DNA from 4 places in the Kocuria sp. CPCC 205235 genome. Region 1 is predicted to be linked to each of the others. Evidence: riboswitches for the same ligand, from Rfam matches in the RefSeq annotation. Region 1 holds a riboswitch; each other region holds the start of a gene.
The links. A riboswitch is a leader RNA that binds a small molecule or an ion and turns the genes downstream of it on or off. The one in region 1 is predicted to bind S-adenosylmethionine.
Positions count from the first base shown of each region.

Region 2: another riboswitch for S-adenosylmethionine. It lies ahead of RF638_RS01865 (acyl-CoA dehydrogenase family protein); the one in region 1 lies ahead of RF638_RS03250 (MetQ/NlpA family ABC transporter substrate-binding protein).
Region 3: another riboswitch for S-adenosylmethionine. It lies ahead of RF638_RS00805 (LLM class flavin-dependent oxidoreductase); the one in region 1 lies ahead of RF638_RS03250 (MetQ/NlpA family ABC transporter substrate-binding protein).
Region 4: another riboswitch for S-adenosylmethionine. It lies ahead of RF638_RS07960 (MFS transporter); the one in region 1 lies ahead of RF638_RS03250 (MetQ/NlpA family ABC transporter substrate-binding protein).

Region 1 covers NZ_JAVKPR010000003.1:77,574-80,778, reverse strand. Annotated here, with positions in the region: gene RF638_RS03260 (GlsB/YeaQ/YmgE family stress response membrane protein) at 59-328, shown strand; gene dxr (1-deoxy-D-xylulose-5-phosphate reductoisomerase) at 440-1,723, shown strand; SAM riboswitch class IV at 1,756-1,870, shown strand; gene RF638_RS03250 (MetQ/NlpA family ABC transporter substrate-binding protein) at 1,974-2,861, shown strand; gene RF638_RS03245 (methionine ABC transporter ATP-binding protein) at 2,858-3,205, shown strand, end outside.
Region 2 covers NZ_JAVKPR010000002.1:73,852-77,056, forward strand. Annotated here, with positions in the region: gene RF638_RS01865 (acyl-CoA dehydrogenase family protein) at 1-1,254, opposite strand, end outside; SAM riboswitch class I at 1,357-1,448, opposite strand; gene RF638_RS01870 (M18 family aminopeptidase) at 1,501-2,829, opposite strand; gene RF638_RS01875 (lysostaphin resistance A-like protein) at 2,840-3,205, opposite strand, start outside.
Region 3 covers NZ_JAVKPR010000001.1:167,040-170,244, forward strand. Annotated here, with positions in the region: gene cls (cardiolipin synthase) at 1-641, shown strand, start outside; gene RF638_RS00805 (LLM class flavin-dependent oxidoreductase) at 714-2,135, opposite strand; SAM riboswitch class IV at 2,219-2,333, opposite strand; gene RF638_RS00810 (CoA-binding protein) at 2,424-2,843, shown strand.
Region 4 covers NZ_JAVKPR010000008.1:130,625-133,829, reverse strand. Annotated here, with positions in the region: gene RF638_RS07960 (MFS transporter) at 49-1,428, opposite strand; SAM riboswitch class IV at 1,476-1,594, opposite strand; gene mtnC (acireductone synthase) at 1,792-2,556, shown strand; gene RF638_RS07950 (MFS transporter) at 2,593-3,205, shown strand, end outside.

The DNA of each region.
Region 1 (3,205 bases):
CCAAGGCATACGAACGCGACGACCTCGTGTTAAAGCAAACAGCTAAACTGGAGGAATCATGGGCATTATTAGCTGGATCGTCCTGGGCCTGATCGCTGGCGCACTCGCCAAGCTCATCATGCCGGGTCGTCAGGGTGGCGGCATCATCGTCACCATCATCCTGGGCATCATCGGTGCCATCCTGGGCGGCTTCCTGGGCAGCCTGGTGGGCATCGGATCCTTGGAATCCGTGTTCGACATCGGAACCATCATCACCGCAATCGTGGGCGCACTCATCGTGCTGTTCATTTACGGTGCAGTGACCGGCCGCAAGGGCGCTCGTCGCTGATCCACGGCATCACTGAACGAGGGCGTCACCTCCGGGTGGCGCCCTTGTTGTATGTGCTGAGCTCCTCCGATCCACGAGATACTGGTGACCATGTCTGACGCACCCCTGACCATGACCCCCGAACTCGACAGCGCCACTGGCAAGCATCCCCGGCGCGTGGTCATTCTGGGTTCCACGGGCTCCATCGGTACGCAAGCGCTCGACGTCGTCGCCTCCGCGCGTGGCCTGCGGCGACCGGGCGAGGGCGACGCCGCCGCGGGGCACCCGCCGCTGTCGGTCACGGCCTTGGCCGCCGGAACGTCCAACCTGCCGGTGCTGGCGGAGCAGGCCGTCCGAGAACGTGTGGCCGCGGTCGGAACCAGTGGCACGGCCGACCACGCCCGGCAACTGAAAGAACTCATTGCCCAACGAGCCTCGGGGGAGGGCCTGACAGGCTTCACCCCCGAGATCTTCCACGGGCCTGAGGCCGCAACGTGCGTGGCGGAACACTCGGACTGTGATGTTGTTCTCAACGGCATCACCGGGTCCATCGGACTGGCTCCCACGCTCGCCGCATTACACGCGGGGACGCCCGTGGCGCTGGCCAACAAGGAGTCCCTCATCGCGGGCGGCCCGCTGGTCAAACAGGCCGCGGCCGCCACCGGCCTGGAGACCCCGCTGATCCCGGTGGATTCCGAGCACTCGGCTCTGGCGCAGGCGCTGCGGGGAGGCCGTTCGAGCGAAGTCGACCGATTGATCCTCACCGCCTCCGGCGGACCCTTCCGAGGGATGTCCCGGGATCAACTCACCACGGTCACGCCCCAGCAGGCGTTGAAACACCCCACATGGGACATGGGGGTGATGGTCACGACCAATTCGGCCACCATGGTCAACAAGGCGCTTGAGGTCCTGGAAGCATCCTTGTTGTTCGACGTTGCCCTGGACCGGATAGACGTGACCGTGCACCCACAGTCCGTGGTGCATTCCATGGTCCAGTTCGTGGACGGTTCCACCCTGGCCCAGGTATCACCGCCGGACATGCGACTGCCCATTGCCCTGGGTATGGGGTGGCCCCACAGAATTCCCGGCGCGGCGGCGTCGTGCGATTGGACGCAAGCGGCGCACTGGACCTTCGAGCCGCTGGACACCGAGGCATTCCCCGCCATCGAGCTGATGAAGCATGCCGGGACGCTGGGCGGCACCTGGCCGGCCGTGTTCAACGCGGCCAATGAGCAGGCCGTGTACGCCTTCCACCGGGGTGAGGTGAACTTCACGACCATCGTGGACATCGTTGCGGTGGTCGTGAATGAACACGAGGGCGACACGACCCCGCGGCTCGAGGACGTCCTGGGCGCCGAGGGCTGGGCCAGGAACCGGGCGGATCAGTTTATTGCGCAGCGTTTCAGCGCACGCTGATCACCGCCGGCCCCATGTTAGGCTTGGCCGCGGATGACGAGATCCGGCGTCAAGCTCTGGCTGGCCGGACGGCAACCCTCTCCCGTAGCGGGGTGCCCCAGATGACCATCCGGCCGCGGTTAACGTAGCTCCCGGCAAGTGCGGTTTCCCGAATCAACTAGCACGAGCCTTGCAACTGCGGTGTGTCCTCGGACGTACCGCTTTCAGTTGTTAATCGCCCAGAACATTTCACACCTCGGAAAGGCACATCGTGCGATCTCACCGTTTGATCCCCCTTGCGCTGGCCACCACCATCGGCCTCACCTTGACCGCGTGCGGCGGCGGAGATTCTGAATCCTCCGATCCTGCTGCGGACGGCACCGTCACCATTGGCATCGTCGGCTCGGAGCCCGCTCACGACGCGCTCAAGGAAGTCGCTGCCGAGAACGACATCACCGTCGAGTACGTGGATTTCAGCGACTACAACCAGCCGAACCCCGCCACCAAGAGCGGCGACGTGGACATGAACTGGTTCCAGCACACCGCGTACCTTGCTGACTACAACAACAACTCTGGTGACACCATCACACCGGTCGGGTCCACCGCGATTTACCCGTTGGGTATGTACTCCAGCAAGTACGACTCCCTGGACCAGATCAAGGACGGCGACGAGATCGCGATTCCCAATGACTCGATCAACCTGGGTCGTGCACTGAACCTGCTCAAGCAGGAGGGGCTGGTCGAATTCACCAAGGACACCATTGCCCCGACCGAAGGCGATATCGACACCGAGAAGTCCAAGGTCTCTGTGCGTCCCGTGTCCGCCGAACAGACTGTTTTGTCAATGGATTCCGTGGCGGCTTCCGTGATCAACAACGATTTCCTGGGCCGAGCGAACATCGATCCCAAGTCCGCTCTCGCATCGGATGATCCCAAGCAGGACAGCGCCAAGGTCTTCAACAACCTGTTCGCTGCTACCGAGGCCAACGCCGACAACGAAACCCTCAAGAAGGTTGCAAGCTTCTACTACGACCCCAAGGTCTTGAAGGCCGAGGACGAGGAGAGCAAGGGCACCGCTGTCCCGACAGAGGTGGACCAGCAGGAACTCAAGGATCTGCTGACGCGGTACCAGGAAGACCTGAAGGAACAGACCCAGTGACGGAAGTATCCAGTGAGCGCACCCTGGTGCGCTTCCGGGACGTCAGCAAGGTCTACACGGGCGGATCCAAGCGCGCACCGCGAGTGGTCAACGCCGTGGACAGCGTCACCCTGGACATCACCAAGGGCGAGATCTTTGCCGTGATCGGGTACTCCGGAGCCGGCAAGTCCACCCTCGTGCGATTGATCAACGGTCTGGAGCCCATCAGCTCCGGATCGCTCGAGGTTGCGGGTAACCGGGTGGACGGTAAGTCCGAGGTGCAGTTGGCACCCATCCGCCGCAAGATCGGCATGATCTTTCAGCAGTTCAACCTGTTCAACTCGCGCACCGTGGCGGGCAATATC
Region 2 (3,205 bases), on a different contig from region 1:
TGGCTTAACCTCGCCAATGGCATTGAGCCCGAACATCGGGGTGCCGTTGACGCGGTAGTCACCCACGATGCGGGCCTTGTAAATGGTGGGGTTGTGAGTGGCCACGGTGCGGGCGTTGCGCCAGAAGCGGTCGAGGGACTTGGACTTGCCCACGGCGGAGGCACCGAGCAGGTCGAAGATCCCGTCGGTCACATCGCGCACGAGTTCCGGAACAACCACCTGGGCTTGTGCCACGGGCAGTTCGCACGCGTTGGTCAACTCCTGGGGGTTGTCGAGAAGGGGGTCTCCGCCGAGAACGCCGATGGCGGCGTCGAGCTCGCGGGCCGCCTGAAGAACGATCGCCCGTGCCGCGGCAGCCTTGGCGCTGAGCTCTCCCACGCGCTGCAGCACCTGCGGATCCTCGCGAGCGACCGAGCCCGTACCGGTATTGAAACCGCGGGTGCGTGACCGCACCAGGTGCACGCCCTCGTCGATTGCGGCCTTGGCGATCCCCGCCTCGACGGCCAAGAGCACGAGCTGGAAGACAGCGGTCTCCTGGGTCGCGCGGCCGTCGCGGTTGCGCACGTTGGCTGCCGGAACCTTGACCCCGCGGAAGTGCGTGGTGCCGGTTCCGGTGAGTTGCTGGCCGAAGCCGTCCCAGTCGTCGATCAGCTCGATGCCGTCCCACGAGCTCTTCACCAGCGCGTGCGAGCGCGCCTCCTGCCCGGGGATCTGGGCGGTGACCTGGATCCAGTCGGAGAAGATCGAACCGGTGGAGTAAAACTTGGTGCCGTTGAGCTCCCAGTTACCGTCTGCGGTCTGGGTGAGCGCGGTGGCCGCGGTGCCCAGAGCTGCACCGGAGCGCTCGGTCGCGGCATTACCCACGGTCTCACCGGCGGCGATCCGAGGGAACCAGACGTCGGATTCATCGGAGCTGAGGCTCGCGATGAATCCCAGGTGCGAACGGTAGACGTGCGCCACGTTGGAGTCGGAAGCGGCCAGGACGATCAGCAGCTCCGCCACCTGTTCCAGCGACGCGCCGTAACCACCCCGCGAGCGCGGCACCGTGAGCGCTCCGAAGCGGTGTTCATTGAGCCACGCGAACTGCTCGAACGGGAGAATCCGCTGCTGTTCGCGCTCTACGGCACCGTCGGCAACGCGATCAAAGACCGGCTGGAACACCTCGAAGAGTTCGCGGGTGCTCAGGGATCGCTGCGGATCCCCGTAAAGGGTTGCGGTGTCGAACTGTTCCTTGATCCCGGTGTCGCTGCTCATGTTCTCGGTAGTCCCTCGCGTTCAGTCGCGATGCCCCGCACGGCCGACCGATAGCAGCACAGCGCACGGGCGTGATCGTGCGAACCGCAGGAGCTGAAGAGCTGTCCATCGGTCGTGGCGGAAGCACCGTCCCGGTATCCGGGTGGTTGCTGCGGCGTTGACGAGCCACGTCTCTCGGCCGCTCTTGATGGCGTTACGGATTCAGAGCATCACGCACCCAAGGTGACTGTCAACGCGCGTGACGGTTTATGACCGCCAGAACGCCCCGGTCACTCGGGACAGCGCGTGCAGGTCGTCCACGTGGGCGAGTTCGCGGGCGGAGTGCATCGACAACAGTCCCACGCCCACGTCCAGGGTGCGCATACCCAGGCGGGTGGCCGTGATGGGGCCGATGGTCGAACCGCACGGCACGTTGTTGTTGGAGACGAACTCCTGATAGCTCACGCCCGCACGCTCGCACGCGTCCGCCCACAAACCGGCACCCACGGCATCCGTGGTGTAGCGCTGGTTGGCGTTGATCTTGAGCAATGGACCCGCACCGGGCTCGGGAGTGTTCACGGGGTCGTGGTGACCGCGGTAGTTGGGGTGGACCAGGTGACCGGCGTCAGCCGACAAACACACCGATTCGGACAGGGAACGTCGGTAATCATCTTGCGATTCACCCTGCGCCGCGCTGATCCGCGCGAGCACGTCTTCCAGGAACGGACCCGCCGCACCGGAGCGCGTGGCGGAGCCGACCTCTTCGTGGTCGAACGCGGCCAGCACGGACATCTGCGACGCGGATTCCAGGTCCTCGGCATGCTCGACCAACGCGTGCATTCCCGCGTACACGGAGGACAGGTTGTCCAGCCGCCCGCTCGCGAGCAGCTGCCGCCGCTGACCGATCAGTTCGGGCTTCTGTGTGTCCGCGAGCACCACGTCGAATCCCACGATGTCCTCCGGAGCCACCGACGCCTCGGCCATGTCGGCGAGCAGGCCCAGCACGTCAGCGTCCTGAGCCGAACCGGTCCCCCAAATGGGCTGCACGTGCTGCTGCTTGTCGAGTTTGAGCCCTTCGTTGGCGCCGCGGTCCAGGTGGATGGCCAACTGCGGGATCCGGGCGACCGCCTCCGTGGCGCACAGGTGCTGCGTGAGCTCGCCGTTCTCACCGCGCACCACGATCCGTCCGGCAAGACGCAGGTCCCGGTCCAGCCACGAGTTCAGCAGCACGCCGCCGTACACCTCAACACCAGCCTGGTACCAGCCGTTGGAGACCGTGGTGGGCTTGGGCTTCAGCTTGAACCCTGGCGAATCCGTGTGCGCACCCAGGATGCGAGCCCCGGCGCCCGCACGATAGTCGCGCGGGGCCACCCAGGCGATCAGAGCGCCGTCGCGAATCGTGAAGTGCCGCCCGCCGACGTCGCTCCACGCCTCGGATTCGCTCAGTTCCGTGAATCCCGCCCCGCGCAGTAGCTCCGCCGCGGCCGCGACCGCGTGGTACGAGCTGGGCGAGGCCATGACGTAATCGCCCAGGGCGCGGGCGTAGCCGAACGGGGCGCGGTGGGAATCCAAGTCAGAAACGCTGTGATGGGCCATGCAGGACAGTCTAGGGAGTGCGGTCCTGGTTGGTAGCCGAGTCGCCACCGTGGGAGCCCCGGTTCGGCGGCTGCGCACCCGCGAGCTGGCGGTCCCGCGGATCGCCACCCTGTGACGGGCCGTTCGGCCAAGGACCGTTCCCGGATTGTCCGTTCGGTGACTGCGGACCCGACGTCTTACGCACGTCCAACAAACCCACCGGGCGCCCCTGACCATCCCGAACGGTGTAGGGACCGTACTGCTCGGGCAGGGAGAGGTAGTTCTGGGTGCGGGGATCCACCACGAACGCCGCGAGCTCGGAACCCACCTGGCTGACCGTGCGGGGCCGCTGCGCCAACGCCGGCAACCGCGGCGGGGGCGGCAGGATGATGGTGCG
Region 3 (3,205 bases), on a different contig from region 1:
TCAACGCGGTATTCGTTTCCGACTGGTATTCGGAGACCGACGACCTGCTCCTGGACGAGGCCACCGAGGTCCTCACGGACGTCGAAGGCCCCGTGTATGCGCAAGTGGTCCCCTCAGGACCCGGGTTCGAGACCGAGAACAACTTGCGCCTGTTCAACCACCTCATTTACAACGCCAACCGGCGCGTGGTGATCTCCAGCCCGTACTTCGTACCGGACGAATCCCTGCTGCACGCGCTCACCACCGAGGCGCAGTCCGGGGTGGACGTGGAGATCTTCGTGGGTGAATCCTCGGATCATTTCTTGGCCCACCACGCCCAGAACTCCTATTACTCCGAGCTCGCCGAAGCCGGGGTCAAGATTTACCGCTACAGCTCCCCCACGGTGCTGCACGCCAAGTTCGTGCTCGTGGACGACCTGATCAGCGTGATCGGTTCCTCCAACATGGACGAGCGGTCCTTCGCCCTGGACCTCGAGGTGTCCGTGATGATCGTGGACCAGGGTTTCCACGACCGCATGGAGGAAGTGGTAGAGGAGTTCAAGGCCTCCTCCACGCTGCTCGACCTCGATCTCTGGAACAAACGCCCCATGCGGCAGAAGTACGTCGAGAACGTCTGCCGCCTCACGTCGGCTTTGCTCTAACACCGACGACACCGCTGCCGCGACCTTTTCGAGCGAAAGGTCGCGACAGCGGCGTCGTCGTTCTTGAGGCTGTTAGCCCACCAGCTCGCGAGCGGCGGTGTCCGCCACGGACGGCTTGTCGGCGTACGCACCGCGGTACTGCGCGGCGGGGTGGGTGTCCATGACCTGGGGCTGGCCGGCGCCGTAGAGGGACTCGCGCAGGGTGGAGCCTTCGTACTCGGTGCGGTAGCGGCCGCGCTTCTGCAGCTCGGGAACCACGTACTCCACGAAGTCCTCGAAGGACCCGGGGCTCACGTGGTAGGCCAGGTTGATGCCGTCCAGGCCGCCCTCGTCGACCCAGGTCTCGAGCTGATCGGCCACGGATTCCGGCGATCCCACGATCACGTCACCCATGCCGCCCAGGGCACAGTGCTTGGCGATCTCCTCGCGGGTCCACTTCTTGTCCTTGGACTGCAGGGTGAACGGGGTCAGGAAGGACTGGATGGAGTCGGTCTTGATGTAGTTCAGGGCCTCGTCCTCGTCGAACTGGCTCAGGTCCACGCCGGACCAACCGCCGATGATCGCCTGGGATGCCTCCAGGTTCACGTAGGAGAGGTACTCCCGGTACTTCTCTTGGGCCTTCTCCTCGGTCTCGTCCACGACCACGGAGAGCATCGCGTAGATCTTGACGTCGTCGCGGTGGCGGCCCTGCTCCTCGGCCTGCTCGCGGATCTTGTCCGTGACGTAGCGGGTGAGATCCGGACGCAAGCCGCCGATGAACACGGCCTCCGCGTGACGTCCGGCGAACGCCTGGCCCCGCGAGGACGCACCGGCCTGGAAGATCAGCGGGGTGCGCTGCGGGGACGGCTCGGTGAGCGCGGCACCCGGAACGGTGAAGTACTTGCCCGAGTGCTGAATCGGGTGGACCTTCTGGGTGTCAGCGTAGACGCCGGCCTCGCGGTCCTTGACCACGGCGCCGTCTTCCCAGGAACCCTCCCAGAGCTTGTAGCAGACGTCGAGGAATTCCTCGGCGATCTCGTAGCGGGTATCGTGCTCGATCTGGCGCGGCAAACCCTGGTTCTCCGCGGCAGAGGGCAGGTACGAGGTCACCACGTTGAAGCCCACGCGGCCCTTGGTCAGGTGATCGAGCGTCGCGTACTTGCGGGCCAGGGTGTAGGGCTGCTCGTAGGTCACCGCGCTGGTCACACCGAAGCCCAGGTGCTCGGTCACGGCGGCCATGGCGGAGATCTGCATGAACGGATCGTTCACGGGAACCTGCGCGCCGTCCGACACGGAGGGCGCGGCGGAGTTCTTGTAGATGTCGTAGATACCCACCACGTCCGCCAGGAACAGGGCGTCGAATTTGCCCTTCTCCAGCGTCTTGGCCAGGTTGGTCCAGTACTCGATGGTGTTGTACTCGGTGGCCTTGGACCGCGGATGACGCCACAGACCGAAACTCTGGTGGTCCACGCACGTCATGTCGAAGGCGTTCACGGAAATCCGCTTTTTGCTCATGTGTGCCCCTTTGGGTCGAACTCGACCCGCGCCCCGTGCACCACCTGCGGCGGCCTACTCTGCGGGTCCAGCGCGCTTGTGTGGCGCCGTACTTGCCACATGCGGTGTGCCATGCGGCCCGATCCTCACCTGGGGCACCCCGCTACGGGAGAGGGTTGCCGTCCGACAAGCCAGGGCTGTGCGTCGGAACTCATGATCGTTCTGCGCCCCACTGTACCGTTTCCGTGGCCCCTCCGGCGGCTCGTGAAACATAATGACCGAGCTGATTCACAGTGAGACGATGGTCATATGAGTGATCGCCACGTCAACGATCCGGACCTGATTCGCGAGCTACTCGCGACCCCGGGGCGGTGGGCCATTGTTGGGCTGTCCACCAACCGCACGCGACCCGCGTTTGCGGTGTCCCGCCGGATCCGTGACGAGTTCGGGCAGCAGATCATCCCGGTCAATCTGGCGGGCGAGGACGTACATGGCGAGACGGGCTATCGATCGCTCGAGGACATCCCGGGGCACGTGGACGTGGTCGACTGTTTCGTGAACTCCAGCCGCGTGGGTGAAGTGGTGGATCAGGCGATCGACATTGGTGCCGGAGCGGTGTGGATGCAGCTGGGTGTGACCGATCAGGCCGCTGCCGAACGGGCGAAGGCCGCCGGGGTGAAAGTGGTCATGAACACCTGCCCGCTGATCGAGGCCCCGCGGGTTCTGTAGGGCCCTCGGGTTCTGTAGGTGCGGTGGTTCTGTAAGCGCGGTGTTTCCGTAGGTGCGGTGGTTCCGTAGGCGCAGTGTTTCCGTAAGCGCGATGGTTCCGTAGTCGCACTGGTTCCGTAGTCGCACTGGTCCTGTAATCGAGAGCGCGGCCGGCATTCCCCACGGGCCGTCGACATTAGGGGCAGAGGTTCACGCCCGGACCCCGGTGTTTAGTGCGACCCCCTGCCAAAAATGTCCATGGTCTCCTTTGACGTGCGAACCTCTGCCAGGAATGTTCATTGCCGCCTTTGACGTGCGAACCTCTGCCAAAAATGTTCAGGCACCGCTCGCGGACTCAATTTGCGAGCGCACCCCCCAGAGAC
Region 4 (3,205 bases), on a different contig from region 1:
AAGGGGTCCTTTCGGGTTGGTACTGGGGCGTGTGCGGGTGGTGCCGAGTCAGTACTGAGCGTTCTCGGGCGCGTCGGTCACGGTGTCCTTGGCCATGCGGCCGGTGACCACGGAGATCACGGCCAGCAGGCTCAAGTAGCCGCACAGCAGCCACGGAGAGCCGCCGGTGGCCACGAGCCACGCGGCGATCATGGGGGTCAGACCGCCGGAGAGAATGGTGCCCACCTGGTAACCCAGGGACACCCCGGAGTAGCGCAGGTGGGTGGGGAACTGCTCGGCGAACAGAGCGGCCTGAGGGCCGTAGATGCTGTCATGCAGCACGGCCATGCCGATCAGGTACACCAGCGGCAGCAAGGCCAGCGGCCCGTGGTCCAGGTAGTAGAAGTAGGGCCACACGAACACGCCGATGGCGGCCGCGGCAATGATGGAGATGCGGCGGCGTCCCACGCGGTCGGAGAGCCAGCCCCAGAACGGGCCGCCCACCAGGCCCACGGCGGCGGCGATCAGGATGGAGATCATGACCCACTGACTCGCGCCGCGCTGCTGCGTCACGTAGGTGAGCGTGTAGACGGTGAGGATGGAGAAGATGGCCGGCTGGATCATGCGTTGACCGATGCAGACGATCACGCCGCGGGTGTGCTGGGTGAGCACCTCACGCACGGGCGACGTCGCGGCGGCCTTTTCGCGCTTGACCTCTTGGAACTCCTCGGCGTCCTCGATGCCGGCGCGGATGATCAGGCCGATGATCACGAGCACTGCGGAGAACAGGAAGGGTACGCGCCAGCCCCACGCCTGGAACTGCTCGGCGGTGGTGACGCCCTGCATGATCGCGAAGAACGCGGTGGCCAAGAGCATGCCGGCCGCCGAACCCACCTGCGTGAAGGAACCGAACAGTCCGCGCAACCCCTTGGGTGCGTGTTCCACGGAGAGCACCGCGGAACCTCCCCACTCCATGCCGGCGGACAACCCTTGGGCAATGCGGCAGGCAACGAGCAGGGCCACGGCGAACCAGCCGATCTGCGAGAAGCCCGGCAGCAGCCCGATCACCGTGGTGGCCACGCCCATGATCAACAGGGACGCGACCAACAGGGCCTTGCGGCCGATCCGGTCACCCAGGTGCCCGGCAATGATGCCGCCCAGGGGCCGGAAGAAGAACGCAATGGCGAAGGTCGCGAACGAGGCAATGATCGAGCCCACGCCCGAACCCTGCGGGAAGAAATAGTGACTGAACACCAGGGCTGCGGCGGCACCGTAGAGGTAGAAGTCGTACCATTCGATGGTCGTGCCCACGAAGGACGCGGCGAGCACGCGCTTCTTGTCACGCACTGCGGATCCCACGCTCGCGAGCGCGTGATCCGTGGCGGGTTGGGTCCGCTGGGCTGATGATGAATCGGTGACCGTGGGCACCGGGGCGGTGGCGGGGGCCATGACACTCCTCATGACGGGGCGCCACGGAAGAATGTTTGGTGAGCCGGACGCCGTCCTTGCCCGTACCGGTACTGATCACGGGCCGAATCATCACCTGGGGCACCCCACGACAGCGTCTGAGGGTTGCCGTCCGGCCAGCCAGGGCTTCGCACCGGAACTCGTGATTCTTGTCGCGTGAACCTAACCACACGATCGTTGAGCACCACAAATGATGAAGATTTGTGACCGCCCCGAGGATGCCTCTCGGGATGGCTCGCGAGGGGTGCGTCCTCCTGTTTCCGCCCGTCCCCGGTGCCTAGAATGGGCCTATTCCCCGGGTTGCCGGGGCAGACACCGTTGTCGAAAGAACACAGGGAGCCGACCATGCCTGAGCCCGCCGCCGCCAATGCACTGGTGCTCGACCGACCCGAGGTCATCGTGGTCGACATCGAAGGTACCCTCTCCTCCACGTGGTACGTCCGGGATGAGCTCTACCCCTATTCCCGTAAACGCTTCACCGGCTATTTCGAGGAGTATTCCCACAAACCTGAGGTCGCCCGCGCTCGCCGACAGATCATCGATTTGGCCGGCCTGGACAGTTCGGCCACCGCCGAGGATCTCACCGGTGTGCTGGAAGCCTGGATGGATGAGGGTCAGATGCCGGCCCCGCTGCGCACGATGCACGCGTTGATCTGGCAGGAGGGCTTCGCCGCCGGGGAGTTCGTCTCGCCGTTCTTCGAGGACGCGATTCCCGCCTTGCGGACCTGGTCCGAGCAGTCGATTCCGGTGTTCATCTTCTCCAACGGCACGTTGCCCGCCCAACGTGCCTGGTTCAGCCATTCGCCCGAGGGCAACCTGATTCCACTGATCAAGGGACACTTCTCCCTGGAATCGGCCGGCGCCAAACACGAGGTGAGTTCGTTCCGTAACATCACCCACGACGTGGCCGAGGCGCTGGGCAAACCGCGTGAGAAGTTCTTGTTCTTCTCCGACCAGGTGGAGGCCCTGGACGCAGCCCGTCAAGCCGGGTGGAACACCGTGGGAGTGCGCCGCCCCGGTGACCAGTTCTACGACGCCGGCGTGGGGGATCATCCCGAGATCCAGCGCTTGAATCAGGTACGGTTCATCCGTCGCTATGCGTCCCGCTAGCGCGATCGGGAGATTTCAGACGGGATAGCTTTCACCGTGAACAAGACCACCATGCGCCCCGGGGCCGGGCGCGCACTTTTCGCTGCCGTGGCCGGAACACTCATCGAGTGGTATGACTACGCCTTGTACGGCACGGCCGCCGGGCTGATCATTGGCCCGCTCTTCTTCGCGGGAATGGACTCCGGTGCTTCCTTGGCCGCGTTCGCGACCTTCGCGGTGGGCTTCGTGGCGCGCCCGCTGGGTGGTGTGCTGGTCGGTCACCTGGGGGACCGCTACGGTCGCCGCCCGGCCATGTTGCTCACCGTGATTCTGATGGGCGTGGCCACGGTGGGCATCGGCCTGTTGCCCACCTACGCCGCGATCGGCGTGGCCGCCCCGGTGTTCCTGGTGCTCCTGCGTCTGCTGCAGGGCATGGGGGCCGGTGCCGAGTTGGCCGGGGCCATGACCCTGGTTGCGGAGTTCGCCCCGCCGCGGCGTCGTGGACTGATGACGTCGCTCGTGCTCGCCGCGCCCCCGGCCGGCATTGTGCTGGCCACCGGCGCGTTTCTGTGGACGGCGTCTCTGGGTGATCAGGTGCTGTTGGATTGGGCGTGGCGCTTGCCGTTCCTGGCCTCGGCGGTGCTGTTCGCCCTGGCCATCTTCATCCGCG